2 regions of the Shewanella sp. SM23 genome follow, and region 2 is predicted to be linked to the other one. Evidence: predicted binding sites of a transcription regulator. Region 2 holds the regulator's gene; the other holds the start of a gene.
What was found. Region 2 encodes LexA, which represses DNA repair genes until DNA is damaged. Its sites were predicted from a motif close to TACTGTATNNNNATACAGTA; they were not measured.
Positions count from the first base shown of each region.

Region 1 (16,337 bases), on a different contig from region 2:
TTAGATTATCCATAATGCGGGCATTGAGCGCTCCACACCAACAATCAATCAAGAACGGGAACTGCTCAATGCCAATGACAAGGAGCTAGGTATGCAAGATGAGTCAGGCAAGATGTGGAAGGCGGCAACACAGGTTATTCATGGCGGCCATGAGCGAGAGGCTTTTGGTGCCTTAGTGACGCCGCTTTACCAAAGTGCGACTTTTGTGTTTGAGTCTGCACAGCAAGGTGGTGAGCGATTTGCGGGCAATGAGCTGGGGTATATTTACACGCGTTTAGGTAATCCGACAACTGCCGAGCTTGAACGTAAAATGGCGATTTTAGAAGGGGCAGAGGCCGCAGCAGCAACCGCTTCTGGTATGGGCGCAGTATCCGCCGCATTGCTGGCTAATTTGCAGATGGGCGATCACTTAGTGGCGTCGAATGCCGTATACGGTTGTACTTATGCGCTAATGACGACTCAGTTTGCTCGCTTTGGTATTGAAGTGTCCCTAGTGGACTTTTCATCGTTAACAGAAATAGAAGCGGCGATCAAATCCAATACTAAGGTCATTTTCTGTGAAACCCCTGTCAATCCGCATTTGCAGGTATTTGATTTAGCGTCAATTGCGAATATTGCCAAACGTCATCAGTTGGTCAGTATTGTCGATAATACCTTTATGACCCCATTACTGCAGAGACCGCTGGATTTTGGTATTGATTTGGTGATCCACAGTGCGACTAAATATCTCAATGGTCATGGTGATGTGATTGCGGGGATAGTGTGTGGCAGTGAAGAACAGCTCCATAAAGTGAAGTATGAAATTTTAAAGGATATTGGCGCTGTGATATCGCCACATGATGCTTGGCTGATCTTACGCGGCCTTAAAACCTTAGATGTGCGTTTGCAGCGCCATTGCGATAGTGCCCAGCGCGTTGCAGAGTTTTTGGCGGAACATCCAAGCATTACACATGTGTATTATCCCGGGCTTAAATCTCATCAAGGGCATAAATTCATTGGCCAGCAGATGAAACGTGCTGGTGGTGTTATCGCGTTTGAACTGGCGGCAAATTTAGAAGAAGCCATGGCCTTTGTCGGATATCTAAAGTTGTTCTCAATTGCGGTGAGTCTAGGTGACGCTGAATCCCTGATCCAACATCCTGCATCGATGACGCATTCACCTTATACGCCAGAGGCAAGAGCGGCGGCTGGCATTGGTGATAACCTGCTGCGGATCTCTATTGGTTTAGAGGATTGTGACGACATCATCGCCGACTTGAACCAAGCGCTAGCTCGATTAGCTTAATGAATGTTGTTATTTTAAAGACCGTTAGCTATTTGAATGATAAAAGGATGCTTTTTGCATCTTTTTATCATAGTCAAGCACTGGCTCATTGAGCCGAAGACAGAAGTTTAGCGATAGTGAATATTTATGACGCCGATTTGGTATTTCGGGACAGCTTAGACTATTTTTGATTTGAGGCCACGGAAGTAGGACGAAAGGCCGCAAATCATGGAATAGAGGAATTGTTATGAAAACCACAAATCGTATACCTGCTTTTATGAGTGCCATAGCATTAACGGCTTTTTTGGCAAGCCCAGCAATCGCAACAGAAACCCCAACCAAGGCCGCCGTGAAAGTAGAGGCTAAAACTGAAGCGGGTGAAATGGCATCGGATGTGAAGAAAGCTATGCCAGATGCCGCTCAAGTCAACATCAATACCGCTTCAGCCGAGCAGTTACTCGTACTCAAAGGGATTGGTGCCGCAAAGGCTCAAGCGATTGTCGACTATCGCACTAAAAATGGTAAGTTCAATGCCATAGATGACTTAGCGAATGTCTCTGGTGTTGGGGCTAAGATAATTGAGCAAAATCGCCATTTGATCAAGTTGTAACCACCTTTGGCGATGATTGCGCTGTAGCCTACTGATTTTTATGATAAGAGATTCAGTAAAACATATATAAAAGTCTGCATTTGCAGGCTTTTATCATTTCAATCACTCCATTTGCTTATAGATTGTGCAGTTAGGTGGGATATTAAGAGATCTTATCGATTAGCGCTTGATCCCATAGGGGCCATGGGGGATAATCCTTCGCGTTCAAGCAATGCTTTGGTTTATGTCATTCAAAGTAATGTTCGAAGTTATGGTGACCCTAGGGTCCCCCCGCAATGATAACTTGTGAACTCGGCCAGGCCCGGAAGGGAGCAACCGCAGCAAGCGACTCGTGTGCCGGGGTGTCGGCTCTAGGGGAACCTCCAATTCAACAGTCCCTCTGCTTATTTCCGTTGTACTTCTCTATATCTACTCAATTTATATTATTCAATATTTTAGCTTACAGGCTATTTCCGTTTTCTGCCGTTAATCATTTATAGCGTTAATATTTCTGCACAATGAGATAATCCATTACCTGCCTCTGTTCTTGCCACTACAACGGCTAAAAATGCTCTCAACAGTAACCTTTAACTAAATCAACGATTGGCTTCGGCTTCTTCCTGTAATCTTTTTTGCAGATTTTGTTTAAGAAAAGCGCGGGACTTTTCGAGTGCGGTTTGGATCTCACGTTTTAATTCCTGTAGCTCGTTATAGTCTTCAAAGAAGTAAGTATCGACGAGGTGGCGTATGTAGCGCACAGGCAGTTGATTTAAGGTCACGCAACATAAGTCGGCGAGATAGTCCTCAGGAAGTTCGTCCATAAGTCCTTCATCTGACAATATTTCCATTAAAAGAACTTCGTAGTAATTACGGATTTCGAGTTGCATTGTTATGCTCCATGACGGTTTTCATTGAGTTTGCTACCACAAATGATTTGCCGCAATAAAAAGTTGGCTGTGTCTTTGGCTTAATTGTAGTGCGTCTCTGCTGTAGCCGCCGCCTATCACGGCTGCAATTGGAATATTTTCCGATTTTGCCATTGATAACACAGTTAAATCCCGTCTGAACAGTCCTTCTTGGCTGATATTGAGCAAGCCAAGATCGTCATTTTGATGAATATCGACCCCAGCATCATAAAGAATCAGATCTGGTTGATGGATTCGGATAAGGAGGGCGAGTGTCTGCTCCACGGTTTCGAGATACAGATTGTCATCGCTGTCTTTGGTTAGCTCAATATCATGGTGGGAATGCTGCTTACGACTCGGGAAATTCTCTTTGCAGTGAATCGAGTAACTGATGATCCCTTGATATTGGTGGCTAAGGGTTGCACTGCCATCACCTTGATGCACATCGCAATCAAAAATCAGTACCTTGTGTACTTGCTGGCTCGCGATGGCATTTCTGGCCGCGAGGATAAGGTCGTTGAAAATACAATAGCCGCTGCCAAAATCGTAATGAGCGTGATGGTAGCCACCCGTGAGATGCAGGGCAATACCTTGATTTATGGCTAATGAAGCTGTGAGTGTGGTGCCAGCCACAGAATGCAAGGTACGCTCAACTAAGGCTTCACTCCACGGGAAACCAATCCGTCTAAGCGCCGCTGTTGGCAAGGTACCCGCGATAAATTGCTCTACATATTCGCGTTGATGCACTTGTATTACATCTTCTGCAGTCATGGCCGTTGGCGTGTGGAACTGTGCAGTCGTGGCAATGTGGTTATCGAGTAAGTACTGCCGTAAATGTGCGTATTTAGTGGTGGGAAATCTGTGATGGGGAGGAAGCGCCAGCTTGGAATAGCTGGCGTGATAAACCAGTGGGATCAGAGTCAATATTGACTAAACCTCGTTATCGCAAGTTGTTATAGCTGTGAAATTGCCCAGCTCATAAATTCTTTACGGGTTTTTTCATCCGCTTGTAGCCACCAGTATTGCAACATTTGTTGTGGGTTGGCTCCTGCTGCTTTAGAGGTGTCTACGGGGGTTGTGAGTGATGTTGCGTTAACGGTCGCCGATGTTGTCACGGGTGCTGGTGCAACGGCTACTACTGCTCCAGCGGCACCGGTTGCTGCTGCGGCAGTACCGGATACGTCAACGGCTTGATTACCACTGAAAAGGCGAGAGACGAAGCTTTCTTCTTCTAAATTGGTATTCACCACTTGGTAATTGACGCTGCCTTTGTCACTACGGGTTAATTTGACTTGTGGGTTTTGCGCGTAAACTTTAGGCTTTTTAACGACTTCACCTTCGGCCGCTTGCAGGTAATATTGATGGTCGCCATCAACATCTAAAGTAACGATGAAAGGTGCTGACTTAACAAAGGTTTGGCTGTCACTAAAATCATCCTCTACCATTTCATGATAACGAATGGCGATTTTGTGAGTGCCGGGGGCCAATTCTAAGCTGCTTTTATGGTTGAATACGCTCGACTCGACTTTTTTACCATCAAGAGCAAGGTACTCAAATGACATAGGAATGTTCAGATCTGCAGCGAAGGCTGAGGCAGATCCGAGTAATACTAGCAGGCTGCTAATTGGCAAAAGTGATTTCATTGTTACTCCTTAACGGTTATTACTCTGATACGGGCGTTCGAATATTTGAATGCGATCTTCTATATAACTAATAGCTTGCCTGCATTTTCCTAGACGACGATGCATCAAAAGGATGTCATTTTGCAATTTTATTTTGTCAGCACTATGACAGTTTTCAAGTTTTGATTCCATTTCTTCAATTTTTTGTTCAAATTTTTTCGCCCAATTCAGATGTTTGTTCAATTCTTCGTAGATCTCATGACTATTTTGCATCACGTTATTGGCGATCCAATCGAAACCACTGGCTTGGTGAGACTGATTCTGGCGTTGTGCAAAACGGGCACGGCTACTGGCACGCTGCTGAGTTTTAGACTTAATGTCGATAGAAGTGGTCAGCAAGGCTCGTTTGACTGCGGTAAATCTATCTTGGATCCGCTCACAGCTCAGGGCAATGGTCTGGGGGGCGAGTTTAAGCTTAATTTGTTTTTCGAGCTGCATAATACTGCTACGAATTTGTTCAATACAGGGGCCGAGTTGGGCGCCGTGTTGGACAAACAGCGAGTGATTAAAACGCTCCGTTTCTTGCAGAAGTTTACGCTGCGGCGGGGCGAGTCGATTATCGTGTTGCAGCACTTCTTGTTCTAAGGCTTTAAGCTGATTCTTCAGCATCACCATTAATTGTTGGGTGTTCACAACCATGCGCTCCATGCCAAATTCGCTGCAATCATTAGCACGATCAAAATAAACAGTGGACGGATAAAGGGCATGCCAAATTTAATCGCACAGCGGGCGCCGATAAATGAGCCTAACATCATGCACAATCCCATCCACAAACCTATTTGCCACTCTACCTGCCCAAGCCAGCCAAAGATAGTCAATGCGGTCAAGTTGCTGGTGAAGGTCATCGCACGGGCGAGGCCGCAACTGTGCAGTAAAGGCAGTTTATACAAAGAGCCGGATGTGACAGTCCAAAATGCACCAATGCCTGGGCCAGCAAAACCGTCATAAGTGCCTAAAGCCAGTCCCTGTAGCCATTGTTGCTTGGCTGGCGGCTTGCTGGTTGGTGCTTGGCAGTTAACGTCTGACATCGCATTGGGGCTGACTAAACTGTAAATGGCGATGCCAATGATCAGCAGCGGCAGGACTTTTTCGAGCCATTGGGTATCGACTAAATAGACTAAAAAACTGCCCAATACCGCGCCGATAAAGGTGGCGATAAAAGCCATGTACCAAAACGAGGGTTTAAAGAGGTGCTTGCGATAATAGGTCCAAGCCGCCATAAAAGAGCCAAAGCTTGCGGCTAACTTATTGGTGCCTAATACGGTATGCGGCGCAATGCCTAAGGTTAACAGTGCGGGGATCGACAATAGGCCACCGCCACCCACGACGGCATCAATGAATCCAGCGATAAGACCTATGACTGCCAACAGGGCCCAATGACTGGGCTCGAGTAACAACTCCAAATTTTAATCCTACTCTATAACACGTCTAAAGGGCGGTAAGGCATCCAGTAAGGACTTGCCATAGCGTTTAGTGACTAACCGCCTATCTAAAATGGTCACTCGGCCATAATCTTGCTCTTTACGCAGTAATCTACCACAACTTTGAATAAGCTTACGTGAAGCATCTGGGATCGTCAGTTGTAAGAAGGGATTACCGCCTTTGACTTTGACATATTCTGCGTGCGCTTGCTCAACGGGCGAGGTTGGCACGGCAAAGGGCAGTTTAGTGACGATCAAGTTCGTCAGATAATCGCCGGGCAAGTCGAGACCTTCAGAGAAACTGCCGGTGCCAAACAAGATGCTTGGTTCGCCCTTATCGCATTTAGCTTTATGATTTTCTAACAATTGTTGCCGTGGCGCATTGCCTTGGATAAGTAGCTCAGTGGTGAGTTTGCCTTCAAGTAATTCAACCACTTTTTCCATCTGCCAGTAGGAGGCGAATAGCACTAAGGTTGCCATTTCGCCTTCAATAAGGGTGATGATTTGTTCGGCAAGTTCAGCCGTATAGGCATCGTCCGTCGGCTCAGTGCGCATTTTGGGTAAATAAAGTGTCGCATTATTGGGGTAATCGAAGGGCGATTGTAAGGCTAAATAACGACTGCCATCGTTTAGTGACAAACCTACTTGATGCACGAAATGGTCAAAGTTATTGAGTGCGCGTAGCGTGGCGCTACATAAGACCACGCCCGCGGCCTTTTGCCACAGCATGGATTCCAGCATAAAGCCGACTTCGATAGGTGAAGCGCTAAACAGATAATCCACTTGTTTACCTGTGATGAGTTCGACCCAGCGCGCCATAGGTGCGCCTTTGTGCTTATCTTCCTTGGCCATCATCCTCCACAATTTCTGCAGGTTTTCGAGCCTTTGCAGCATAAATCCGGTTTCGGCTAATAGTGCTTCGGATTGATGTTTAGGAATGTCGCCATCTTTAATCGCCTCTGCCAGCAGTGACAGCATTTTATTAAACTGCTTGAGGGCAAGATTAGAGGTCACTGCAAGGTTTTCAGCCAGAATGAGTAATGAGTCCGGCAGTTTGCCGTGCTCAAAACGCAGACGGTTTTCAGGATTGGCAAAGTGTTTGGTCTGGGTATCGCAATAGTGGGCCACTTGATTGAGCTGGGCGATAAGATCGCCTAAATGATCTTGCATCGTCTGCGCGGGGGCAATGATATTGTTGCTCTTTATTTGGTTTTGTAACTTGGCGCAGGTTTTACCAATTTTTTCGAGCCAGTCGCATGCGCCCCTCAGCGTGGCCTGTGCACTGGAGAAATCCCGCGCCACAATCGGTAAGTGATGTGCCTCATCGATAACATAAAATACGTCTTCGGGATCGGGCAAAATCACGCCGCCACCTAGCTCTAAATCGGCGAATAACAAGCTGTGGTTGGCGATGAGTACATCCCAAGTATCAACATCTTCACGGGCTTTATGGAACGGGCAATTTCTGTGGCTGGCGACTTGGCGATGACAGCTGTGTTTGTCGCAGGCGATTTGTTGCCACAGGTGATCGGGCAGCGGCACGGCTAAGGTGTCGATTTCGCCGTTCCAGCAACCTTCGTTATAGTCTTTTAACAGGCCATGCATCATAGCCACTTGGCTATTGTCAGGTTTAGTTTGCCACATGGCCATTTGTGTACTGTTGTCGTCACCGATGAGCATCGCCAGTTTCGATAGACATACATAACGTTGTCGACCTTTAACTAAGCCAAAGCGGAAATTTAAGCCAGATTGCTCAAGAAAAAAGGGTAAATCTTTATGCAGTAATTGCTCCTGCAAAGCGACAGTTGCGGTAGCGATGCAGACCTTTTTCTTGCTCGCTAATGCCAGTGGAATGGTACCGAGGATGTAAGACAATGATTTACCGATCCCAGTGCCTGCTTCGACCACAATGATGCGCCTATCTTTATCGTAGTCGCCGGCGAGGGTCTTGGAGATTTCCGCCACCATATAGTTTTGTTCGCGGCGCGGCCTAAAATTAGGCAAGGCGGTAGCAATATCCTTATAGATGGCGCGGATCTGGGTTTTTACATTGTCAGGTAACATGCGTCACTACTTTATCGAATTAATGCTGTACATAATAACAGTGATTGCATAGCCTAAGAAACTTTTCTGCCATTTGGCGGCATTTTAATTGAGAAACCATCTAAATTGACTAGCTATGCGATTTGGGAACCCATGCGATGAAGTCAGAGGCTACCGCGGCCGTTAGTGTACAAGGTCGAGTCTTAACACGCCATGCGATTCATCGTCATGGGAGTTTAGTGTTGCAGTATTATCTGGCTACCGCCCAAGGCCCTGTGCTGGTGGAAGTGCAAGGCACTGAACACATTTGTTTTTGTCATCAAACTGATGTCACGGCTTTGCAGTTGCAAACGCCGGGTCAAGCATTGCGGTTTGTACCGTTAGCGCTCAAAAGCTTTAAAGGCGGCGCAGTCAGTGGTGTTTATGCTAAATCGAGCAACAGCTTACGTACCTTACAGCGCATCGCTAAAGATGCCGACATCCCCTTATTTGAAGCCGACATTCGCCCTGAACAGCGTTATTTAATCGAGCGGTTTGTGGCGCTGGATGTGGCGTTTTTAGGGCATTTCTCTGCGCCGACTAGCGACAGTCTTGAGGCTAACTCGCTGCCCGTGTTTATCGCCGAGCGGGCTAAGAGTATTGCCCCTTTAACGGCTGTACATTTGCGCTGTATTTCACTGGATTTTGAATGTAGTTTTGAAGGTTTACTCTATTCAGTTGCACTATATGGTCAATACAGTGGCCGAGACGAAGAGCAAGACAGTCTCAAGCAGACTTATGAAAAAGTGATTATGGTGGGTGAGGCTGAATCAAACTCTCCCGAATATATTGAATGGGTGGCCGATGAGGCTGCACTCATTCATCGATTAATCGCGTGGTTCCATGAGTTTGATCCTGACTTTGTCATAGGTTGGTCAGTGGTGAGTTTTGACCTCGCACTCTTGTCACGCCGGGCATTATTACACCGTATTCCGCTCACCATTGGCCGCGGAGGGGCAAAGCTTGAGTGGAAAGTCGATAATAAATTTCGGCCAGAAACCTTAGTTTTACCGGGCCGTGTGGTACTCGATGGTATCGATTGGCTTAAAGCCGCTTTCTATCATTTTGAGCGGTTTTCGTTGGAATTTGTTTCGCGGAAATTATTAGGTGAAGGCAAGGCCATTCATAACGTGGATAATCGCGTTGAAGAAATTGATCAGCTGTTTAAGGCCCACAAACAAGCATTAGCGCATTACAATCTTACTGACAGCCGTCTGGTGTGGGATATTTTTAGTCATACTCAATTATGGGAGTTCGCCCTCGCGCGAGCTGAACTAACAGGTTTAGAGTTGGGGCGGGTTGGGGCTTCGGTGGCGGCATTTAATCATTTGTATTTACCCCATCTACATCGAGCAGGTTACGTCGCTCCCGATGCTCCTGCGAGTGATGGGATCGAAAGCCCCGGTGGCTATGTGATGGATTCTGTACCGGGACTTTATAAGCATATTTTAGTGTTCGATTTTAAAAGTCTATATCCCTCCATTATTCGTACCTTTTTGATCGACCCTAAGGGATTAATTGAAGGTTTGCAATTGCCCGAGTCTGACTGTGTTGCGGGATTTCTCGGTGGGCGTTTCAGTCGGCAACAGCCCATTTTACCTAAGCTTATCCAAACATTATCTGAGCAGCGCGAAAAGGCCAAACGTGAGCACAATGCACCTTTATCCCAAGCGATAAAAATTATCATGAACTCGTTGTATGGGGTTTTAGGTTCTCAAGGTTGTGTTTTCCATGATGCAAAGTTAGCAAGTTCGATCACTATGCGTGGCCATCAAATCATGAAACAAACCCGCACATGGATAGAAGAGATGGGCTATCAAGTGATTTACGGCGATACGGATTCGACCTTTGTCTGGCTTGGCAGCGAGCCAGATCTCTCAGACATTAACGCCTTAGGTAACACTCTGGCGCGGGAAATTAATGCTAAGTGGCAGGCTAAGATCGGTGAAGATCATCAAGTTGAGAGTTTTCTCGAGTTACAGTTTGAACGCCACTATGAGCAGTTTTTTATGCCGACCTTAAGAGGGTCGTTAGAAGGCAGTAAAAAACGTTATGTTGGCGCGTGGCGTAATGCGAACGATGAACTTGAGCTTACTTTTAAAGGTATGGAGCAAGTGCGCAGTGATTGGAGCCCTTTAGCGCGCAAAGTTCAAGAGTCACTCTATGAACGGATGTTTAACCAAAGGGATATCAGTGTTTATTTGGCCAGTGTGTTTGAAAAGCTGCTTGATGGTGAGTTGGACGATGATTTGGTATTTCGTAAACGTATGCGACGCAATATTGAAGATTACACGGCTAAATCTTCTCCCCATGTTAAAGTCGCTCAACAATTATGCGACTTAACAGGAGATGCCTCTTTTGGCAAGCGTGGGGCGCAGATTGATTATCTGATTACTGTAAATGGACCGGAATCCTTACTGTACAGAACGTCACCAATTGATTACCAATACTACATTGATAAGCAAATTGGCCCTATTGCCGAGCCTGTTTTTTCGATAATGAAACTAAACTACATGGATATTGCGTCAAAGCAGTTACTGTTAATATAGTGTTTTTAATGTTCTTTATGTGTTGCGCGGGGTGGCGAATGTAGCGTTTTAACCTGTTTTGTAGAGGTTAACTGGTTTGTTTTTGTGATGTTAATCGACATATTCTTTAGGTTTAGCTTTGAGGGAATATTGAAAGTTTGCTACCCTTTAAGAGGAAATTGTAAGGAAATATAACAACGGAATGACGTTGACAGAACATAAACAAAAAAGGTTAAGCACCAAATGAACAAGACGTTAGTAGCAACTGCGCTTGCAGCAATTTTTTTAGTTCCATCAGTCTCAGCTATCGAGATCTATAAAGATAATAAAAATGCCGTAGAAATCGGTGGTTTTATTGATGCACGCGTGATCAACACTCAAGGGGAAACAGAGGTTGTTAACGGCGCATCTCGCATTAATTTTGGTTTTAATCGTGAGTTGACTGACGGTTGGAAAGCATTTGCTAAGTTGGAATGGGGTGTGAACCCTGTAGGTAGTAGCGACATCGTCTATAACAATCGCTTCGAATCTGTTCAAGAAGAGTTCTTTTATAACCGTTTAGGTTACGCTGGTCTGTCCCATGACACTTATGGAACACTGACTATTGGTAAGCAGTGGGGCGCTTGGTACGATGTCGTTTACAACACTAACTACGGTTTTGTGTGGGACGGTAACACTGCAGGTGTTTACACTTATAATAAAGATGATGGCGCGGTAAACGGTGTTGGTCGTGGTGATAAAACAGTTCAATATCGCAATGCATTTGGCGATGTAAGCTTTGCAGTTCAAGCACAGTTGAAAAACAGCAGCTTCTATACCTGTGATACAACGGATGATATTTCACAAGCTCAGTGTCAAGCGAACTGGGAAAGCGGTGATAAAGCGGCTCAACAAGTAGAATACAATTATACTTATGGTGGCGCGCTGACCTATAAAGCCACTGATATGCTGACCTTAACTGCGGGTGTTAACCGCGGTGAGTTTGATGTGAGTTTTGGTAACGGCGAACAAACCACAGCGGTTGATCTTATCTACGGTGCGGGTATCACTTGGGGTAACTTCGATAGCAATGGCTTATACGCTGCTGCAAACGTTAACAGACAAGAAAATCATGACACAGACAATATTGGTCGTTTGATTAAAGACGCCTATGGTATTGAAAGTTTAGTTTCTTACAAGTTTGACAATGGATTACGCCCATTCATTTCTTACAACGTGCTTGATGCCGGTAAAGACTATGTCATTCAACCTAACTTTAATGCCGATCCTAACGATGAGTTCAAACGTCAGTTTGTCGTGGTTGGTTTGCACTTTGTATGGGACCCAAACACAGTGCTTTACGTAGAAGCACGTAAAGATTACAGCGATTTTTCTGGAGAACATGAAGCCAGAATGTCGCTTTCTGAATCTGACGGCGTTGCCATCGGTATCCGTTACACGCTCTAAGTTCGACCTTATCTATTACAACTGTTTAGAATTGTGCCAGTTGTAAGTATTGCTGCAAAGCCCAAAGTGTAAACTTTGGGCTTTTTCATTCAAAAAGGCTATTAAACTCAATAATATCGTCTTAAATGGTTTAAGTTTTAGCATTTTCTCTCCTTACAACAAACTCATGTCAATTATGATCTAAGTTGTGCTATCTCCATCCCCTAAAATCACTTGCTGTATAAATAATCATCATCCACGCATCCACATGTACCGTTTTTAGGGTAATAATGTTTTGTTTGTTTGTTATTTGTTGATTTAGTGTTTCACATGTGATTTTATTGCTCTTGAAATTGACGTGTTAGCAACTAAGGTTGCGATAGAGCAATTTACGCTATCTATGCATAAATGTAGATGCAGAATATAAGAAAAACATGATTTATCAAGGGAGATAGACAATGTATAAGAATAATTTTTTAGCAAGCTCAGTACGTTTGGCTCTTGTTGGTGGAGTTGCTGCGTTAGCATTTACATCAGTACCGGCTATTTCTGCAGAGGCGCAGGGAGAGAAGATCGAGCGTATTGAGGTTACTGGTTCAAGTATCAAGCGCACTGATATGGAAGGTTCACTGCCTATTACTGTAATATCAAGAGAGGATATTGATAGAACTGGCCTGACTAGCGCTGGTGATTTAGTTCAATCTTTACCATCAATGCAAGGATTTACAACTGACGCAGATTCTGTTGGTGGTGGTGGTGGTGGTGTCAAATCGGCTTCTTTACGTGGTTTAGGTGCTAGTTACACACTAGTATTGATGAATGGGCGCAGAATGGCGCCCCGCGGTTCGGGTTCAACAATTGATTTAAATAGTATTCCTTTAGCTGCAATTGAGCGTGTTGAGGTATTAACTGATGGTGCTTCTGCGTTGTATGGTTCAGATGCTATTGCAGGGGTTGTTAACTTTATTACCAAAAAAGATCTTCAAGGTTTTAACGTAGCAGCTCGTTACAATAAACCACAGGAATCAGGTGGTACTAGCAGTAATCTTTCATTCACTGGTGGCTTTGGTGATTATGAAAAAGATGGCTTTAACATTTTATTCTCTGTTGGGCATGATGAGCAAGAGCAACTAAAAGCAACCGATCGTGATTTTGCTAAGACTGGTATTATTAATTTTAATCGTAATAATCAGGAATATTATTACGTTAAGGGTTCTCCAAATGCTATTCCTGGTAACGCTAGAGCCTACTATATGGAGAATGGTGTAAGAAAGAACGTTGTTTTCAACCCATATTTGAAAACAAATGGCGATTGTGCTCCTGACAATTTCCAAGTTGGGGACTTATGTCAATTTGACTACACTACAACAGTTGAAATTTTGCCAGAAAGCTCTCGTGACTCTGTAATTCTAGGTGCTGATTTTGCCCTAACTGATGACATCAAGCTCTTTGCAAATATGATGTATTCAGATTTTTCTCAAACAACTCGTATTGCACCCAATGCAACAGGCTTCTTTACCATACCCACAGATTCGCCGTTAGTTGATAAATGGGTTACTCCAAATTTGACTCAAGCCCAACGTGATAATTTAGTACGGGTAGATGCACAGTGGCGAGCATTACCACTTGGGGGGCGTGCAACTGAATGGAATACAAAGTCTACGCATTTAGTGACGGGCATTGAGGGGCTCGCGGGTGAAATTGATTATTCAGCTGCTTTTACTTACTCTAAAAATGATACTGATGAAAATGTGGCTGGTGGATACCCTCTTTTTGATGAATTTATGACACTGATGGGAACGGGTAAAGTAGATATTTTTGCAACACCAGATCAAATAAGTCAAGAAGGTAAAGATCTGCTTAGTCAGACACAATTTAATGGCAATTGGAGTAATGATACAACAGAAGTAAAAGCGTTAGATGCTAAAGCTTCTATGCCTGTTTTTGAAACATCTGCAGGTACTGCATATTTAGGTACTGGTGCAGAGTTCCGTAATACCCATTATGTGTCTTCAATAGCAGAAGCAAATAAGCAAGATTTGTTATTGGGTTCTAATACTGGTACTGAATATGATTTAGCGCGTGATAGCTATGGTGCATTCGTAGAGTTAATTGTTCCTGTTATTACTGACTTAGAGCTTACAGGCTCACTACGTTATGATAATGTTGGCGCTATAACCAATGATTTTGCTTACGATGCTGCTGGAGTTGCTATTCCTGGTTCAAGTACAGTAAATGATTCTGAAAGTGCTGTTACTTATAAAATATCTTTACGATATCAGGCAACAGAAGATCTTTTATTAAGAGCTTCAACTGGAACCGGTTTCAAAGTACCTTCAATGTTGTCAATTGCTAACCCTAGAGTTGATTTTGGTGTAACAAGTGGTTCGTATGATTGTCCTTTCGCGGGAACTTCAGATCCTCTAGCAACACTATGCCCTACAAGTGCACAGCAGTATGAAGCATTTAGTGAAGGTAATGCTAAATTAAAGCCTGAGACCTCTAAACAGTATTCTGTTGGTTTTGTATATGCTCCTGATTCTGATTTCAGTTTCTCATTAGATTACTGGAATATTGAATTAAGTGATATGGTCACAAGTGTGACTGAATCTCAAATTATGTCAGATCCTACTCGTTATAGAGATTTGTTTACAACTAAGTTAAACAAAGGAACAGGTGAAGAGGAGATTGCAATTGTTTACTCAGATATTAACGTCGGTAAATCCAAAAATGCTGGTTATGACTGGAATTTAACATTAGGACATGACCTTTCATTCGGTCGTTTGAATAACACATTATCAGGAACTTACATTACTGATAGCGAATATACCCGTCCAGGAACAGATAGTGATTGGATTTCTAGCTTAGGTCGATTTGGCGATGATGACGCAGTCGTATTCCGTACAACAGCACAGTTAGTTAGTACTTTGAAAACTGGTGATTTTGATAACTCAGTTATAATTCGTTATCGTTCAGGTTATGCAGACCAAGAGAACTATGTTCGCGAAGGAAGTATTACGGGCGAAGATAAATTAATCCAGTTAGCGGTACCGTCTTATACAACGGTAAACTTTCAATCTCAATACACTATTATTGACGATTTAAAACTGTCATTTGGTATCAATAATTTGTTTGACGTGGCTCCGCCATTATCTTTACGTTCGAGTGGTGCAGGTCACCAAGTTGGCTATGATCCAAGATATACTGATTCATTAGGACGTACTTTCTATGTTTCAGTAGATTACAAGTTCTAGAAAGCTAAAAATTTATAAGTTATTGAAAATGATGACAAATCCAAATTAACGGGTTTGTCATTTTTTTGATGGTATGTAATTATTACGCAATAATCAGTATTTTTTACCAAACATTAAAAACCTGAGTTCGGTTTAACAAATCATAACTGCAATAGCATTAAACTCCGCGTTAGTGATGTTCAGTTGTGGTTTATTGTCTTTCAATTGATTGGCGATAAGTCCACAATTATATTGAGCATAAATCCATGCTCGCTGCGGTGTCTGGATTGCTCTATTTGTGATATATTTTTTAACTAGCCGTTGATGGTTTCTATGATAAAACGTCTCGACAGCATCGCTCTATCCCACGATGACATCGCCTTCGCTTTCATATTCTTACGCACGTTCGTCATCAACTTCACGCCTTTCTCCTGCAATTCACTGGACAGCACTTTACTGATATCTCCTTTATCTGCATAGAGTTTATTCATATCACTTCGCACCATCTCGTTCACAGGTTGTGTATCATGTACATTCGCTGGGGTCACTTTGGCCGCCACTATTCCGCCTTGATGATTCACAATCAAATGCAGCTTAAAGCCATAGAACCACCCCATAGTGCCTTTACCTCTGCACGCCAGTCCCGCCAAGGTTTTATGGCGATGAATACGTAGGTTATGACACACTTTGATGCTAGTTGAATCAACAAATTCGATACCAGTGGGGTCACTCTTGAGGCTGACAAAGTAGCTGCAAAGCGGCACTAAAGCGTTGGGCATCACCTCAAGAAAGCGGGCATAGCTGAGTAAATTAGGAAAAGCGGATTTGTAGAAATGAGCCAGATAGCCGATGAAGAAGTTCTTGAAATCACGGTGGTGGTGTTCTGATCTAATCCCATCGGACACTTAATTTTGAGACAGTATGGTCAATAAATTAAGAGGTCTATATGAGTCTGAAGAAATCACATAAGAGTTATCCGCAGGTATTTAAAGATGAAGCCGTCTTGATGGTGTTAGAACAAGGTTATAGCGTTGCCGATGCGGCAAAGTCTCTTGGAGTTAGCGTGAGCCTGCTTTACAACTGGAAGGAAAAACACGAAGCCCTAAGAAGCCCTAAAACAATGCATCACCTTAGAAGAGTCTGAGCGTGATGAGCTAAAGCGATTGCGTAGAGAAAACAAAGAATTACGCATGGATAAAGAAATTCTA
Region 1 is NZ_JAKKRM010000001.1:279,465-295,801, forward strand. It holds gene megL (methionine gamma-lyase) at 92-1,285, shown strand; gene L5L98_RS01155 (ComEA family DNA-binding protein) at 1,512-1,874, shown strand; RNA gene ffs (signal recognition particle sRNA small type) at 2,134-2,231, shown strand; gene L5L98_RS01165 (late competence development ComFB family protein) at 2,450-2,740, opposite strand; gene L5L98_RS01170 (histone deacetylase) at 2,774-3,682, opposite strand; gene L5L98_RS01175 (DUF2057 domain-containing protein) at 3,712-4,401, opposite strand; gene L5L98_RS01180 (primosomal replication protein) at 4,411-5,079, opposite strand; gene L5L98_RS01185 (sulfite exporter TauE/SafE family protein) at 5,070-5,843, opposite strand; gene dinG (ATP-dependent DNA helicase DinG) at 5,853-7,925, opposite strand; gene L5L98_RS01195 (DNA polymerase II) at 8,063-10,492, shown strand; gene L5L98_RS01200 (porin) at 10,715-11,917, shown strand; gene L5L98_RS01205 (TonB-dependent receptor) at 12,355-15,150, shown strand; partial or broken gene L5L98_RS01210 (IS982 family transposase) at 15,283-16,007, opposite strand; partial or broken gene L5L98_RS01215 (IS3 family transposase) at 16,076-16,337, shown strand, end outside.
Region 1: dinG (ATP-dependent DNA helicase DinG) is a predicted target of LexA. The motif match lies at 7,949-7,968, and genes of this name have one in related genera.

Region 2 (16,337 bases):
GACCAAAGAAAAATGCCGTTCACTCTTAAGTGAACGGCATTACTCACATGGAGGGCTTAAATCTTCACAACAAATTAGGAATATTGCGGCAGTAAATTTGCCATCGCGAGCAGATGACAAGCACCCGTGACTATGCCAAATAACACCACAAGAATAATCAGCGGCGTGCCGCCTATCACTCTAAAACCTGTGCTCTCGGGGAATAACTGCCGTGATTTATAGGCCATCAGCGCCGGGACGATTACCGCCCACACTGTCGCCGCTAATGCCGCAAAGCCAATCGCCACTAAAAAGCCGTCGGGGAACAGTAATCCTAAAATCGTCGGCGGCACAAAGGTCACTAACGCGGTTTTCATCCGGCCAGAGCGCGAATCGTCAAAACCAAACAAGTCGGCGAGATAATCAAACAACCCTAAGGTCACCCCTAAGAAAGATGAAGCCACAGCCAAGTTAGCAAACAGGGTCAACATACTGTTCAACCAGCTACTCGCCATCACCTCGGACAAAGCGCCCACCAAGACGCCCATATTGCCGCCTTGGGCAATAATGTCGATAAACTGGCTGCGGGGAATATTGCCCATAGTCGCCACTAACCAACATGCATAAATCACCAGCGCGATAAAGGTGCCGACGAAAATCGCCTTGATAATGGTGGAAGAATCTTTGCCGTAATACTTCACTAAGCTGGGGACGTTACCATGGTAACCAAAGCTAGCGAGACCAAAGGGCAGCGCCGCCCACAGATAAGGTGAAAAGCTATTATTACCATCGGGTTCGAGCAACTTAGTCACATCAATTTCGATCAATAAATTGCCGATAGCGAGGAAGAAGGTAATGATCATACCGCCGAGCATAATCGTGGTAATGCGATCCACGGCTTTAGTACTGATCAACACTATGCTCGCCAATACTATGGCAAATACTAGCCCTGCCACACTTTGCGGTAACTCAATTCCCATGCCCTGCAAGCTGTGATTCACAATCGAACCACCGCCGCTGATATAGGCATAGGTCAAAATATACAACACGAAAGCGATAGAAACGCCGTTCACTATCCGCCAAAACTGCCCAAGAGTTTGCTTGCTTAAGGTATCGAAGCTAGCACCGGGTTCGAAATGCAAATTGGTTTCGAGCAACAATAAACCCGACATCAACATGCAAAACCAAATGCCCAATAACATCAAAATCGAATAGCCAAACCACATACCTGCACCGACCACGGGCAGAGAAAACATCCCAGCACCTACGGTCGTGCCAGCAATAATCATGGCACCACCAAGCAAGGACTTACCTGCGGGCTTATGCTTAGCCGCATTCATATGATTTGCCATTAAACTGTGTGCTCCGCGGTGACACTCGCCACTATCGTTTGTCTCACTGACGGACGTAATAAGCTATTGGCCTGATCTCGTATGCGATTGATATTGGACTTATCTTCACTATCCGCCAGATATCCCAATTCTTTGAGCTTCACGCTCAAAGTACCGTAGAGTTTTTTATCGTAGAACTCAGGCGCGGTAATACCATGTAAAGCCCCTAAACGCTGGGCGAGTAAATGGCTCTCAGACTCAAGTTCTGAGCGCTCCATCTTAGGTCTGTTCGCTAACAGATTGAAAATAATAGCGTAGCGTTGCAGAGTCTCGCTCACTGAACTGGCTAACAACAATAATTGGCTTGAGTGCTCAGGCACGACAGCTAAAGTATCTGTCTCAACCACTAAACCTTGCCCAATCAGGAAATCCAGTACTTGCTCAACATAGGCTGGTAAGTCTTTAATTCCCATGAAGAGTTCGGCTTTCAGCAGTGGATAAAAATCGGCAACGATTGAAACCACTTGCTGGCGCAGGATCTGTTCATTGTGGGTTAAACAACTCGCAATTAATGAAGGAACAATAAATAAGTGAATGATATTGTTACGATAGTAAGTCATAGACACAGCCTGACTCGCTTCGATAGACACTATTTCCCCTAAAGGATCGGCACTAACAACAAACTTGTTCAGCTCTAAACCTTGCTGCACTAAATGCTTACCATCACCTTCGGCAACAGATGTATAAGAAGTGTAAGGCACTTTTTTGAGTAGGGTCAGATACAAATCAAGCTGACGCTCCAGCAGACTACGTTCTAAGGCGTTTTGATCTGTCGCCAGTAAAACTAAGCTAGTCAAAGTCACAGAACTCGCGGCTGCGGCATCATTGATACGCGTCATCACCCGATTAGCCAGCACGTTTACCGCTGGCGTTAACCAACTTGGTTTCTGCTCGGGATCATCGGCCAACTCAGCACGCCAGTTTGGCGCACGCTCATTTAAGAAATTTTGCAGGGTAATAGGCTCGCCAAAATTCACATAACCTTGGCCGAAATTACCTAATTTACGAATGGCACCGAACACCTGCCACACAGATTCTTTTTTCTTTTTCTTACCGCTTAACTCTTTATGGTAAGTCGCTACTTCCATCACATGGTCATAGCCTAAATACACTGGCACAAGTGTGACAGGACGTTCAATACCGCGCAGTACGCTGTTCATCGTCATGGCGATCATGCCGGTTTTCGGCGCCAACAGACGGCCAGTACGTGAACGGCCACCTTCGGAGAAGTATTCCACCGAATAACCTTTAGCAAACAGCTGATCTAAATACTCACGAAATACTGCGGTGTACAGCTTGTTACCATTAAAACTACGGCGGATGAAGAAGGCACCACCGCGACGGAACATAGGTCCCGCGGGCCAGAAATTGAGGTTGATGCCAGCAGCAATGTGCGGCGGAACCATGCCTTGATAATACAAAATATACGATAACAGCAGGTAATCCATGTGGCTGCGATGGCAAGGCACATAAACAATCTCGTGGCCATCGTGGTGCAGCTGGCGAACTTGCTCGGCGCCTTTAATGTTGATCCCGCTGTAAAGCTTGTTCCACAGCCAAGTTAAGAAACGCTCGGCAATACGCACTAAACTGTCTGAGTAATCGGCAGCGATTTCATCGAGGTACTCAATAGCCGTCTCGCGCGCTTGGGTCTCAGAAATCTTTTTACTGGCCGCTTCTTCTTGAATCGCCTTGCGCAGCGACTCAGATTTGAGCAACGAATGAAACAGTGCTTGGCGGTTTGGCAGCACAGGCCCTGTCATTACTTTACGTTGACGACGGAAATGCACGCGCGCAACCCGTGCTAACTTATGGGCAATTCCCATGTCGGTGCCATGTTCGTCAGCCATGTAACGCAGGGATACGGCATTCGAGAACTGCACGAAGTTATGTCGACCTAAGAACAGAATCATCAAGCACTTGCGCAACCAAGTCGGGTTTTCCCGCTCAAATACGGCCGCCTTCATAGTGTCGTCTTCTTTCCCTGGCGTGCGACCCCAATACAAACTCACGGGCACCAGTTGAATATCTAATTCAGGACGTTCCTTATGCACGGCTAACAAACGCATAAAGCATTCGAGGAAAGGCTCATTACCAGCACGTTCGCCAAACAGTGGCTTACGTCCTTGAAGACAGACAACCCGAGGCGCAGTCACACCATTAGCCACTAGAGGCTCATAAGGGCTTGGTAAACCTAACTTAGCCGTTATTTCGCTCAAAGCAGCTATGTCACTGAGGGATTCTGTTTTCATCACATAAACAAGGGGTCTGGAAGCATCCAGATTCAGATCGGCAAAGGGATCCTGAGGCACCACAATAGTGTGCACTAAGTGTTTTTGGATCCAACGTAATGATTTCAACCAAAGAGAGTCGTGTTTAGGCATTATTCTTATGCAATTAAGTGCGTTTACTAGCCCGATAGAATACCAGACTATGGGCAATATTCGCTAATTCTCTCCAACATAGCTAAAAAGTGGTTAATACTTGCGCTGCAAATAATACTGTATATACTAACAGTAACTGTATAGAAAAACAGGAAACACCATGAGACCTTTGACGCCACGCCAAGCTGAAATTTTAGAGCTAATTAAACGAAATATTGCCGATACTGGCATGCCACCCACTCGGGCAGAAATCGCAACCCGTTTAGGTTTTAAGAGCGCCAATGCGGCTGAAGAACATCTTAAAGCGTTGGCGAAAAAGGGCTGCATTGAGATCATGCCTGGCACATCTCGGGGCATTCGTCTACCTGCGGAAATCGAAGATTTGACTGAAACAGGTTTACCGCTCATCGGCCAAGTGGCCGCGGGTGAACCTATCCTCGCCCAAGAACATGTTGAACAGTACTACCAAGTCGACCCAAGCATGTTCCATCCCGCCGCCGATTTTTTACTGCGAGTAAAGGGCGACAGCATGAAAAATATCGGCATTCTCGAAGGTGATTTGCTGGCAGTTCATAAAGTAGAACAAGCTAGGAATGGTCAAGTGGTTGTCGCTAGAGTCGATGACGATGTCACTGTTAAACGTTTCGAAAAAAAAGGTAATGTGGTCTATCTACATGCCGAAAATGAAGATTACTCCCCGATTAAAGTGGATTTAGGCTTCCAAAGTTTAACAATTGAAGGACTCGCCGTCGGTGTGATCCGTAATGGAGATTGGCTATGAATAAACTACTTGGCAATGCCCCCCGCCATCCGGGCTTGTGGCTCGATGAAGTCCGTGATGCCGACTATGACTGGCACCATGCGCCTATCGCCTGTATGCCAACTAAGACTCAAGGTCGCCAAGAATTAATTCATCTGAGTGCACAACTCGCTCAGTTAAGCCAACAGGGCCGTTGGTTAGTGCTCATCAACCCTCCAAGTATTGGCTACAAGCAAATGCTCGCCAGCGCAGGTGTGCGTATGGATAGAGTTTTGCTGGTACATGCTAAAGATGAAGTCGAAACCCTGTGGGCGATGGAGAAAGCCCTGACAAGTGGTACGTCCAGTGCAGTCATTACTTGGACTCAATCATTAGATGCGCGGGATAATCGACGCCTACAAATCGTGGCTAAAAGTGCCCGAGCTATGGGCATAGTGCTTGAAGACGTAAACAGTCACTTACATGCCGACGTACGCATTGAGCAAGGCAATCTCTTCGGTCAGCAATCTTTTTTTAGCGCTGTACATTAAATATTCATTTAATTTTTTACCTTGAAAGCCGCCTCACCTATGAATGTGAGGCTTTTTTTTGGCAATTTTTCAGATAATTAGATAAATAAGTGATCTTGATCAATATTTAAACAGCAAGTATGGTTGGTTAAGTCGGTGATGATATATCACCTTCCGTGGTCAATGAATCGAGTATTTATCGAACTCGAAGCGCCACTAAAAATAGAGAACAGATTTATTTCAGCAGTATGTGCCAGCGTGGCTAATTACCAGCAGTAACAATACTTGATTAAAAGTAACAGCCGCCAACGCACGTTGAAGTCAAAAAAGCTTTTTTGGGAACTGAAGAGTTTGCATAGAGTTGAGACTTACTGTGTTGCTCTTCTTTGTAGTTGCTATTCGCAATTGGCAGAGGAGAAGTCTTGTGAAGCAATTGTTGTATTGTTTACTCGTGGTGCTTTTCGCACCACCGTTGACCGCCGCGGACATGCGGTTCAACATGACCCCTGGCGTGACCGAGATCAGTGGCAAGGTTTATCACTTGCACATGACCATCTTGTATATCTGCTGCGCAATAGGCCTAGTGGTCTTTGGCGTCATGATTTACGCCATGATCAACCACAGAAAATCCAAAGGCGCTGTCGCGTCCCACTTTCACGAAAGCACTAAAGTTGAAATCGCTTGGACGATTCTGCCATTTATCATTTTGATCTTAATGGCGATTCCAGCGACAAAAACTTTAATCGCAATGGAAGATCCCAGCAACGCCGATCTCACCGTAAAAGTCACGGGTTCCCAATGGAAATGGCATTACAACTATTTCGATCAAGATATTGATTTTTATAGCATACTGACAACACCCAGAGCACAAATCGAAGGCACCGAAACCAAGGGTGAAAACTATCTATTGGAAGTCGATAAACCGCTCGTTCTACCAATAAACCGCAAAATCCGCTTTCTGATGACTTCAGAGGATGTCATCCATTCTTGGTGGGTACCCGCCTTTGCAATTAAGAAAGATGCCAACCCTGGATTTATCAATGAAGCTTGGACTCGCATCGACAAACCCGGCATTTACCGTGGTCAATGCGCCGAGCTCTGCGGTAAAGACCATGGTTTTATGCCTATCGTAGTACAAGCGTTACCCGAAGCCGAGTTTGAGGCTTGGGTAACAGAGCAGAAACAAGCCGCAGGTGCTGCGGCTGAAGCCGCTCAAGCCGCTTTATCACAAACCCTAAGTAAAGAAGAGTTGATGACTCTAGGCGAACAAGTTTACCTCGGGCACTGCGCAGCCTGCCACCAGCCCAATGGCGAAGGGTTGCAAGGCGTATTTCCGCACCTTAAAGGTAGCCCGATTGCAACAGGACCACTCAGCGCTCACCTTGAAATTGTGCTCAACGGTAAAACGGGTACTGCCATGCAAGCGTTTAGTAAGCAATTGACCGCACAAGAAATCGCGGCAGTGACTACCTACGAGCGGAATGCTTGGGGCAATAATACTGGCGATGCAGTGCAAGCCAAAGACGTCAACGAGTACATGAACGGCAATTCTGCACAAACATCCGCCGCGGTACCAAGCAGTACAACCCCGACACCCGCGCCTGCAACAGACGTCTCAGCTGCAGTCGATCCCGCAAGCCTCCCCACACTCAGCCATGACGCCCTCATGGCCGAAGGTGAAACTGTCTACGCGACCTTCTGTGCTGCCTGCCATCAAGTGACAGGTGCAGGAATACCACCCGCCTTCCCCGCGCTAGTGGGTAGTGCTATCGCCATTGGACCAGTCGCCAATCACATCGATATTGTGATGCTCGGTAAAACAGGCACGGCTATGCAGGCATTTGGCAAACAGCTTAGCCCACAGCAACTTGCAGCAGTCATTACCTATGAACGCAATGCTTGGGGCAACAATACCGGCGATACAGTGCAACCTGCTGATATCGCAAGTCATGGACAGTAGGGGATAATGATGAGCACAACGACTCAAGATCAAACCGCAGCCCATGATGACCATCATCATGGTGCGCCAAAGGGCATCATGCGCTGGCTGCTAACCACCAACCATAAAGACATAGGTACTTTGTATTTATGGTTCAGCTTCATTATGTTCTTAACCGGTGGCGCTATGGCCATGGTGATCCGCGCTGAACTCTTTCAACCTGGATTACAATTGGTCGAGCCCAACTTTTTCAACCAAATGACAACTGTTCATGGGCTGATCATGGTATTCGGTGCGGTAATGCCAGCCTTTACAGGGCTCGCTAACTGGCTGATCCCTATGATGATAGGAGCGCCCGATATGGCGCTGCCACGGATGAATAACTGGAGTTTTTGGATACTCCCCTTCGCCTTTACTATTCTTCTCAGTTCGCTGTTTATGGAAGGTGGCGGACCTAACTTTGGTTGGACCTTCTACGCACCACTATCAACAACTTATAGCCCAGATAGCACGGCGCTCTTTGTATTTTCTATTCACATCATGGGGATAAGTTCGATCATGGGCGCAATCAACGTGATTGTGACCATAGTGAATTTACGCGCGCCAGGCATGACATGGATGAAGTTACCATTGTTTGTCTGGACTTGGCTTATCACGGCATTCCTACTGATCGCGGTTATGCCCGTACTCGCTGGCGCAGTGACTATGGTGCTGACCGATAAGTTTTTCGGCACGAGTTTCTTCGATGCGGCTGGCGGCGGCGATCCTGTGATGTTCCAGCATATTTTCTGGTTCTTCGGCCACCCTGAAGTTTACATCATGATCTTGCCGTCCTTTGGCATCATCTCTGCCATAGTGCCCGCCTTCAGTCGTAAACCCTTATTTGGCTATGCATCCATGGTTTATGCTACGGCTAGTATTGCAATTCTGTCGTTCCTCGTGTGGGCGCACCATATGTTCACCACAGGTATGCCTGTGTTTGCCGAGCTGTTCTTCATGTATTGCACTATGTTGATTGCAGTGCCAACTGGGGTGAAAGTGTTTAACTGGGTTGCCACTATGTGGCGCGGCTCACTCAGTTTCGAAACGCCCATGCTGTTTGCTGTAGCCTTTATCATACTCTTCACTATTGGCGGTTTTTCGGGATTAATGCTCGCCATTACACCCGCCGACTTCCAGTACCACGATACTTATTTTGTTGTGGCACATTTCCATTATGTGCTCGTGACTGGTGCGATTTTCTCCATCATGGCAGCGGCCTATTACTGGCTACCTAAGTGGACGGGGCACATGTACAACGAGCGACTGGGACAATGGCATTTCTGGTGTTCGGTGATTTCAGTCAATGTGCTATTTTTCCCGATGCATTTCCTTGGGCTGGCAGGAATGCCAAGGCGTATCCCTGACTACTCGATTCAATTTGCCGATGTTAATCAAATCGTCTCGATTGGTGGGTTCGCCTTCGGCTTATCGCAATTGATTTTCTTAGTATTAGTAATTAAGTGCATCCGTGGCGGCGAAAAAGCTCCCGCTAAACCTTGGGAAGGTTCCGAGGGTTTAGAGTGGACATTGCCAAGCCCTGCGCCTTACCACTCCTTCACGACACCACCTGAGGTGAAATGAAATGGCAACCCAACACCAGCAAGATAAACCTAAGTCAAATCGTAAACTTATCAGCATGTTAGTTCTCGGCTGTATTGGCATGTTTGGCTTTGGATTCGCGCTGGTGCCGCTCTACGATGTGTTGTGCGAGCAACTCGGTATCAATGGAAAACCCTCCAATACCGCGAGTAGTTATCAAGCAATCACAGTAGATACAAGCCGAATAGTGACTGTAGAATTTATTTCTCAGGTACAAACAGGCATGCCATGGATATTTGCGCCACAAACCAAGCGGCTCGAAGTTCACCCTGGCGAGCTAATTCATACGGCATTTTTGGCGCGCAATATGTCCGCTAAAGCAACGATTGGCCAAGCGATACCTTCAGTTTCGCCCGGACAAGGTGCCGCTTATTTTAATAAAACAGAATGCTTTTGCTTTAATCAACAACCCTTAGCGGCGGACACTAGCGCTGAGCTGCCGCTCATTTTCTATGTGGATCCTCAGTTACCTGAGTCTATCCACACTCTGACCCTCTCTTACACTCTCTACGACATTACCGACAAGCAGTTAGCGTCTGCCATAGAGCAAGGAGCTGCAAAATGACAACGAAACATCAGACTTACTACGTTCCATCCCAAAGTGTCTGGCCTATTATAGGTGCCATTGGCTTGTTCTTAATCGCCTCTGGTGCAGGCCTTTTCGTGCAGCAGTTGAAATCAGGTGCATCCGGTGGCGGTTATGTGCTGCTGGTTGGGATCGCTGTGATCCTATTCATGCTGGTGGGTTGGTTTAGAACCGTGATCCAAGAGTCGATGGCAGGGCTCTATTCTAACCAAATGGATCGATCGTTTCGCCAAGGTATGAGCTGGTTTATTTTTTCGGAAGTTATGTTTTTCGGGGCTTTTTTCGGGGCACTATTTTATGCCCGCATGTTCGCAGTGCCTTGGCTCGGTGGCGCATCGAATAATGCCATGACCCACGAAGTACTCTGGCCTCAGTTTGAAGCTATTTGGCCGCTCATTACTACGCCAGATGGCACTAAAACCCAAGCTATGCCATGGACTGGACTGCCATTAATCAACACTATCGTACTGCTAACCTCCTCAGTTACCTTACATTTCGCCCATGTCAGCCTAGAAAAAGGTAAACGTTCTGCCATTACTCTCTGGCTTGGTATCACCATACTCTTAGGGATGGGGTTCCTTGCCTTGCAGGCTGAAGAGTATATCCACGCCTATCAGGAGATGGGACTCACCTTAACCTCGGGGATTTATGGCAACACCTTCTTCCTGTTAACTGGCTTTCACGGCATGCATGTCACACTGGGGACGCTCTTTTTATTCGTGTTGTTTTTCAGAGTGTTGAAGGGGCACTTTAGCGCAGATAAACATTTTGCGTTCCAAGCGGGGAGTTGGTATTGGCACTTTGTGGATGTGGTCTGGCTGTGTTTGTTTATTTTCGTTTACGTTCTCTAGTGCTTTAGTAAGGCGTGGGATTGGGGCTAATTAACCCAGTCCCTAAGGCCACCAACAATAACAAGATAACGAGCACAGAGAAAATCACTCGCCGACCAAGATAACGGCTCATAGGCACTTTTTCATCACCTTTCACCATAATAAACAAGGCGCGACCTAGATTAAAAATGATGAATAGCAACAGCAGAACTAAGACCAACTTAAAAATAAACAGGCTATTCATACAATATCCTCATGTTCTGCTGAATAAATTAACGGTTTTTCTACTGATATTGACTGTGGCTGTATTAACTATATTGGTCAAGTTGGGTTTATGGCAGTTAGCCCGTGGTGAAGATAAAACGACGCTTTTAGCCCAAATGGAAGCAAGGCAAGCTTTGCTGCCATTAAGTTTTGAGCAGCTCCAACTCAAGGTCGGCAAAGAAGGTGTGACTGGTTATCAACTGCGAGTACACGCCACTCCCGCAAGCTCACAAATCTGGCTGCTGGATAATCAAATCTATCAAGGTCAAGTGGGATATTTAGCCTTTCAACCCCTGCAAGTAGAAGTTGAAAAACCTTGGTTGCTGGTCGAATTAGGCTTTGTTGCCGCGGGTTCCCATCGTGATGAGTTGCCTCACATTACTCCCCTAAGCGGGGCATTAAATATCGAAGGCAGGCTTTATCAAAAGCAAATCAATCCTTTGAGCCAAGCTTTAATGGCAGAAACAGGGACAAGTATTCGCTTTCAAAATTTAAATATGCCCGAAATGGCTAAGGTATTAGGGCACCCAGTGTTACCTGTCGTGTTGCAACCAGAGCAATTACCTTCCCTCACATTGCCCCATCCTTGGCAACCTTTCCCACTGTCGGCACAAAAACATTGGGGCTATGCGTTGCAGTGGTTTTCGATGGCAGCCGTATTTGCAGGGCTAATGCTGTGGCAAGGGATTAAATATGTAAAACGCCATAGCGCCCAAACAGTCGCAAACTCAAGGAGCAAATAGGGAAATTAGTACCATACTTAGCAAGACACTAATAAAACTAAATAAATATAAAACAATAAATTAGGGATAATTTGAATGAGAGGAGCAAGCATGAACTCCCAGAACAAATCTAAACACAAAGCATTAGGGCTATTACTGCTGGCGTTTATTGCACCCGTAGTGATTGCTAAGCTAGTGCTGAGCCTCAATTTATACCATGGCGGTGCCACCAATCATGGCGAGCTGATCAGTCCCGAAACCAGCTATGCCAGCCTTGGGGTTGAAAATTCTAATCCCAAAGAATGGCAGCTACTGTATTTATTACCCGCCAAATGCAACGATGCTTGCCGCGAACGCCTGTATATTTTGCGCCAAAGCCACACAGCGCTAGGGTCAGATCAGGCGCGAGTAGAACCGCTTATCCTCACTCATCCCGACAGCGATCTTAACGCCTTAAGCACCTTTAACTTCAATACTCGTCCCGCCAATGCAGGCTTAAGCAAATGGTTAGATGAACAGCAGCTAATCATAGTCGATCCCTTAGGCAGCTTAGTACTGCGCTATCCTCAAGTGCAGGGCAAAGAAGCACATTTAGCTCAAGGCAAGGCGCTGATTGCGGATCTGCGTAAGTTGTTAAAACTGTCGAGGGTAGATTGATGCAACTAACTTGGATCCTACGCTTAACCTTAGTCTTTACCCTATTGGTGATTTTAATGGGCGCTTACACCCGCCTATCGGATGCAGGACTCGGCTGCCCCGATTGGCCAGGCTGCTACGGCCATATTAAAGTGCCCACCCAAGACCATGAAATCGCCCATGCGCAAACTATATTCCCAGATCACGATATCAATCCAGAGAAAGCTTGGCTGGAAATGATCCACAGATATATCGCAGGCGGACTTGGCTTACTGGTGTTATTCATCTTAATTTTGTGCTTAAAAACACCGGAAGCACCCAAAAAGTTGCCGATCATCATAGTGCTGCTGATCCTTTTTCAAGGAGCGCTAGGCATGTGGACTGTGACCATGAAACTCATGCCAATAATTGTGATGTCGCATCTTATTGGTGGCTTTAGCCTAATCTCGCTGCTGTTACTCCTTTACCTGCGAACCCGACCTCGGCGTATATTTAATAGCGAAACCCATGCTCGACATCTCGCACCGTTAGCATTGGTGAGCCTATTCGTCCTTGTGGGTCAGATTATGTTGGGCGCTTGGACATCATCGAATTATGCGGCGCTCGCCTGCACCTCTTTACCCATCTGTGAGGGAAATTGGGTAGATAACTTAGCAATAACCGAGGCATTTTCACCGTTCCAAGGCCAACACCCTAGCTTCGAATTTGGGGTGCTCGATTACCCTGCACGAATGACTATCCATGTAGCCCACAGAATTGGTGCTATCGTCACTGCCAGCTTGTTACTCGTGCTCGCCTACCGATTATTTGTTGGCGCTACAGGACTTAAGGCTTTAAGCCTTTTATTAGTGGGGCTAGTCATACTACAAGTGAGCTTAGGTATTTCTAACGTAGTGATGCATTTACCACTCGGTATTGCCGTGTCTCACAACGGTGGTGCGGCACTACTGCTACTGACCTTAGTCACAATCAACTATTTTTTATGGCGCAAAGCATAAGCGAGGGATCCAAGATGGCAAAACCACTCTCAATCACCAGTAGCCTGCCCACTTTCAGCGTAACATGGCGCGCCTATTTTGAAATGACCAAACCTAAAGTCGTCGCACTGATGCTGCTCACTGTCTTAGTAGGCATGTGTCTTGCTGTGCCCCATGCGGTCCCCGTTCAACCTTTAATCGCCGGTATGCTGGGTATTGCTATGATGGCAGGTTCAGCGGCGGCGTTGAATCATCTGATCGATCGCCGTATCGATGGCTTAATGGCACGCACCTACAATCGCCCGCTACCCAAAGGGCGTATTTCGGCCACACGCGCGTTAATTTTCGCCGCTAGCTTAGGTAGTCTTGGCTTTATCGTCTTATATTCCTTAGGCAATCCACTCACAGCTTGGCTGACCTTTGCCAGCCTGATTGGCTATGCCTTGGTTTATACTGCCTATTTGAAACGCGCAACATCACAAAATATTGTGATCGGCGGCCTTGCGGGAGCCATGCCACCCCTACTGGGATGGACGGCAGTGACGAACGAATTTCACGGCCATGCGTTATTGCTAGTGATCATCATTTTTACGTGGACGCCGCCACATTTTTGGGCACTGGCCATTCACAGACGCGCCGAATATGCCAAAGTAGATATTCCCATGCTACCAGTCACCCACGGTGTCGAATTTACGAAAACCTGCATCTTGCTCTACACAGTATTGCTGGCGATTGCTTGCCTGTTACCTGTGCTGGTTGGTATGTGTGGGCCAGTGTATTTCGTCAGCTCGAGTTTACTCAGTACGGGATTTATCTATAAAGCATGGCAACTTAAATATCGGGATCATGATGGCTTGGCGATGCAAGTGTTCCGCTTCTCTATCTACCATTTAATGTTGTTATTTATGGCATTACTGCTAGACCACTATTTGTGGAACTAGTGTATGGAACGAGTTTGTCGCGCTAACCTGTATTTATGGAGCGAATAATGCAGAAAAGAATTTTAGTCATCGCCATTTTGTTGTTCGGTCTTGGCGGCCTATTTGCGGTGAAATTTAATCCCCCAAAACCTATCGAGTTAGAGAGCGGTTTTCTGTTTCCACAGGCCTATGAATTAGCGCCCTTTGAATTGGTCGATCAACACAAGCAAGCTTTTACCAATGCCAGTTTGCAGGGGAAATGGAGCTTATTTTTTATCGGTTTTACCTTTTGCCCCGACGTTTGTCCTACGACCTTAAATAAACTTGCGGCGGCTTATCCTGATCTAAACAAAATAGCGCCATTGCAGGTAGTGTTTTTATCCGTCGATCCCAAACGGGACACACAGGATAAACTCTTAACCTATGTGAATTTTTTCAATCCAGAGTTTAAAGCTGTAACGGGTGAACAAACGCAGATATTTCCCCTCACCCGCAGCTTAGGACTCACTTATGCCATGGTGGGTGAAGGAGAAAATTACCAAGTCGACCATAGTGCGGGTTATGTGTTGGTGTCGCCACAGGGAACGCGAGTTGCGGTATTTAAACCTACGGCAGCGTTAGGCAAACCGCCGCAGGTATTAAATGATAAATTAATTAGCGATTTTGAAAAAATAGTGGCGCAATACAAACCTAGCCGCTGATCACTCTTTAACCCAAGAGCCATCGTCCTTTGGCCTCACCCAAGGCTGAGAAAACCAATAGTAGCCATTGCGCGCCTTACTTGGCGCTGTGCAGTTATAACGCGAGCGCCCCGCAGGCAAGGCTAAATCCGCTTGAACACTAAACTCGTTTTCATTGAGCCAAGTCGGCTGTTTTGAGCCTTGACCTTGGATGTAACACATCACTTGCTTAGCAGAGATATCACTCATATCGAGGGTCACTTTAAGCTCTGGACGCCAATGACCGCCCTTTAACTCAGGATCACTTGGGGTTTGTGCAATCACAGGCATATTTAAGCTGTATAACTTTGCCTTAAGGCTTTTTAGGTCAGCATATTGTCCAGCAACGGGGAAACGCGGCAGGGCCGTTAATGGCGAATAGGGCCCCGCGGCACCGGACTGTTGCCCAAAAGCGACAAAGCTGTTCTCAGTTAACATATCCTGCAACGCTTGATTGTACTCACCGTAGGGATACGCCAGCATTTTAAAATTGTGCCCTGTGGCATCTGCAATCGCTTTTTCTGTATCTAAGATATTGGCTTTTATCCGCGCTAACCACTGCGCCTGTGATTCATTTTCTAAGGCGCGGATCAAATGTTCGTGCGCCCAACTGTGGTTAGCGATATCGGCGCCTTCCTTGGATAGTGTGATGAGTTCATCCCAAGTCATCATCTCGGTAAACTTTTGTTTAATCGGCTCAATTGCCACAAACAAGGTGTAGGGGAATCCAAATTCCTTTAAGATAGGATGCGCCGTCGTCGCTATACTGCGATAACCATCATCGAAGGTAATTGCGATTGTTTTAGCGGGTAAATCTTGTTTTTGCTTGATCGCTTCAACCACTTTAGAAAGCGGGATCACCTTAAAGCCGTCATCGACGAGAAACTGCATTTGCTCACGAAATTGCGCGGGCGTAACGCTGGTTGCCGCCGGAGTGGTTTCTGACACATGGTGATATTGCAGAATGACCACGGCATGGGCAGAAAACGTCATTAGCCCTATGAGTGCCAACAGCACACGTTTAACCATAATGTGAACACCTCTGAAATTAATGAATACTGCTAAATCAACTTGGCTCGACCTCATGCTCAACGGCGCGAAAAATCGCCAGTTACTAGCGCTCGCCCTGCCGATGATACTCTCCAATATCACTATCCCGCTGTTGGGCTTAGTCGATACGGCTGTTATAGGTCATCTGAGTGAGGCCTATTATTTAGGGGGAGTCGCTGTCGGGTCAACGATTATCACATTAATCATTTGGTTATTGGGATTTTTGCGTATGGCGACGACAGGTTTAGTCGCGCAAGCCTTTGGTGCTGACGATCTTCACGCCCAGCACAAACTCTTAGTCCAAGGCGCTATGCTAGCAATGTTATTGGGCGCAGGCGTTATCGCACTGCAAGTCCCGATATTGAATTTAGCGTTAGGATTATCCGAAGCGAGTAGCGAGGTCGAACGTTATTGCCGCGAGTATTTTCAGGTACGGATTTGGTCAACGCCCTTCGCCCTGCTCAATTTAGTGATGTTAGGTTGGCTCTTAGGGCGACAACAACCTAAAGCCGCCATGTGGCAGTTGATTTTAGCGAACCTTGCCAATATTATTCTCGATGTGGTGTTTGTCCTCGGCTTGGGTTGGGGCGTTAAAGGCGCTGCCCTCGCCTCAGTATTTGCCGATATCACCGCTTTCTCAGTCGCACTCACTATGGTGTTACAACAACTCAAGCGCGCACCCGAGTTTCACTTATCTCAGCTATTTCCCCATGTCACCTTAACGGGTTATGGCAAATTACTGAGGCTCAACACAGATATTTTTGTCCGCAGTCTCTGTTTGCAGGCAGCTTTTGCCTTTATGACATTCCATGGTGCAGGTCTAGGTGATAATACCGTTGCGGCCAATGCCGTGTTATTGAATTTACTGCTATTAATCTCCTATGCACTCGATGGCATTGCCTATTATGCCGAGGCAGAAGTCGGTCGAGCCTATGGGCAAAAACAGGCAGAACAATTAAGGGAAGCTGTGATCTTAGCTTGGTGCTGGTCGGCCATAACGGCACTAGGATTCTGCGCTGTATTTAGTCTT
Region 2 is NZ_JAKKRM010000009.1:164,530-180,866, reverse strand. It holds partial or broken gene L5L98_RS13215 (IS4 family transposase) at 1-29, shown strand, start outside; gene mtr (tryptophan permease) at 75-1,331, opposite strand; gene plsB (glycerol-3-phosphate 1-O-acyltransferase PlsB) at 1,331-3,754, opposite strand; gene lexA (transcriptional repressor LexA) at 3,915-4,535, shown strand; gene L5L98_RS13195 (cell division inhibitor SulA) at 4,532-5,044, shown strand; gene coxB (cytochrome c oxidase subunit II) at 5,448-6,983, shown strand; gene ctaD (cytochrome c oxidase subunit I) at 6,993-8,585, shown strand; gene L5L98_RS13180 (cytochrome c oxidase assembly protein) at 8,587-9,168, shown strand; gene L5L98_RS13175 (cytochrome c oxidase subunit 3) at 9,165-10,040, shown strand; gene L5L98_RS13170 (DUF2909 family protein) at 10,045-10,263, opposite strand; gene L5L98_RS13165 (SURF1 family protein) at 10,262-11,026, shown strand; gene L5L98_RS13160 (hypothetical protein) at 11,117-11,662, shown strand; gene L5L98_RS13155 (COX15/CtaA family protein) at 11,662-12,639, shown strand; gene cyoE (heme o synthase) at 12,654-13,559, shown strand; gene L5L98_RS13145 (SCO family protein) at 13,607-14,239, shown strand; gene L5L98_RS13140 (polysaccharide deacetylase family protein) at 14,240-15,286, opposite strand; gene L5L98_RS13135 (MATE family efflux transporter) at 15,309-16,337, shown strand, end outside.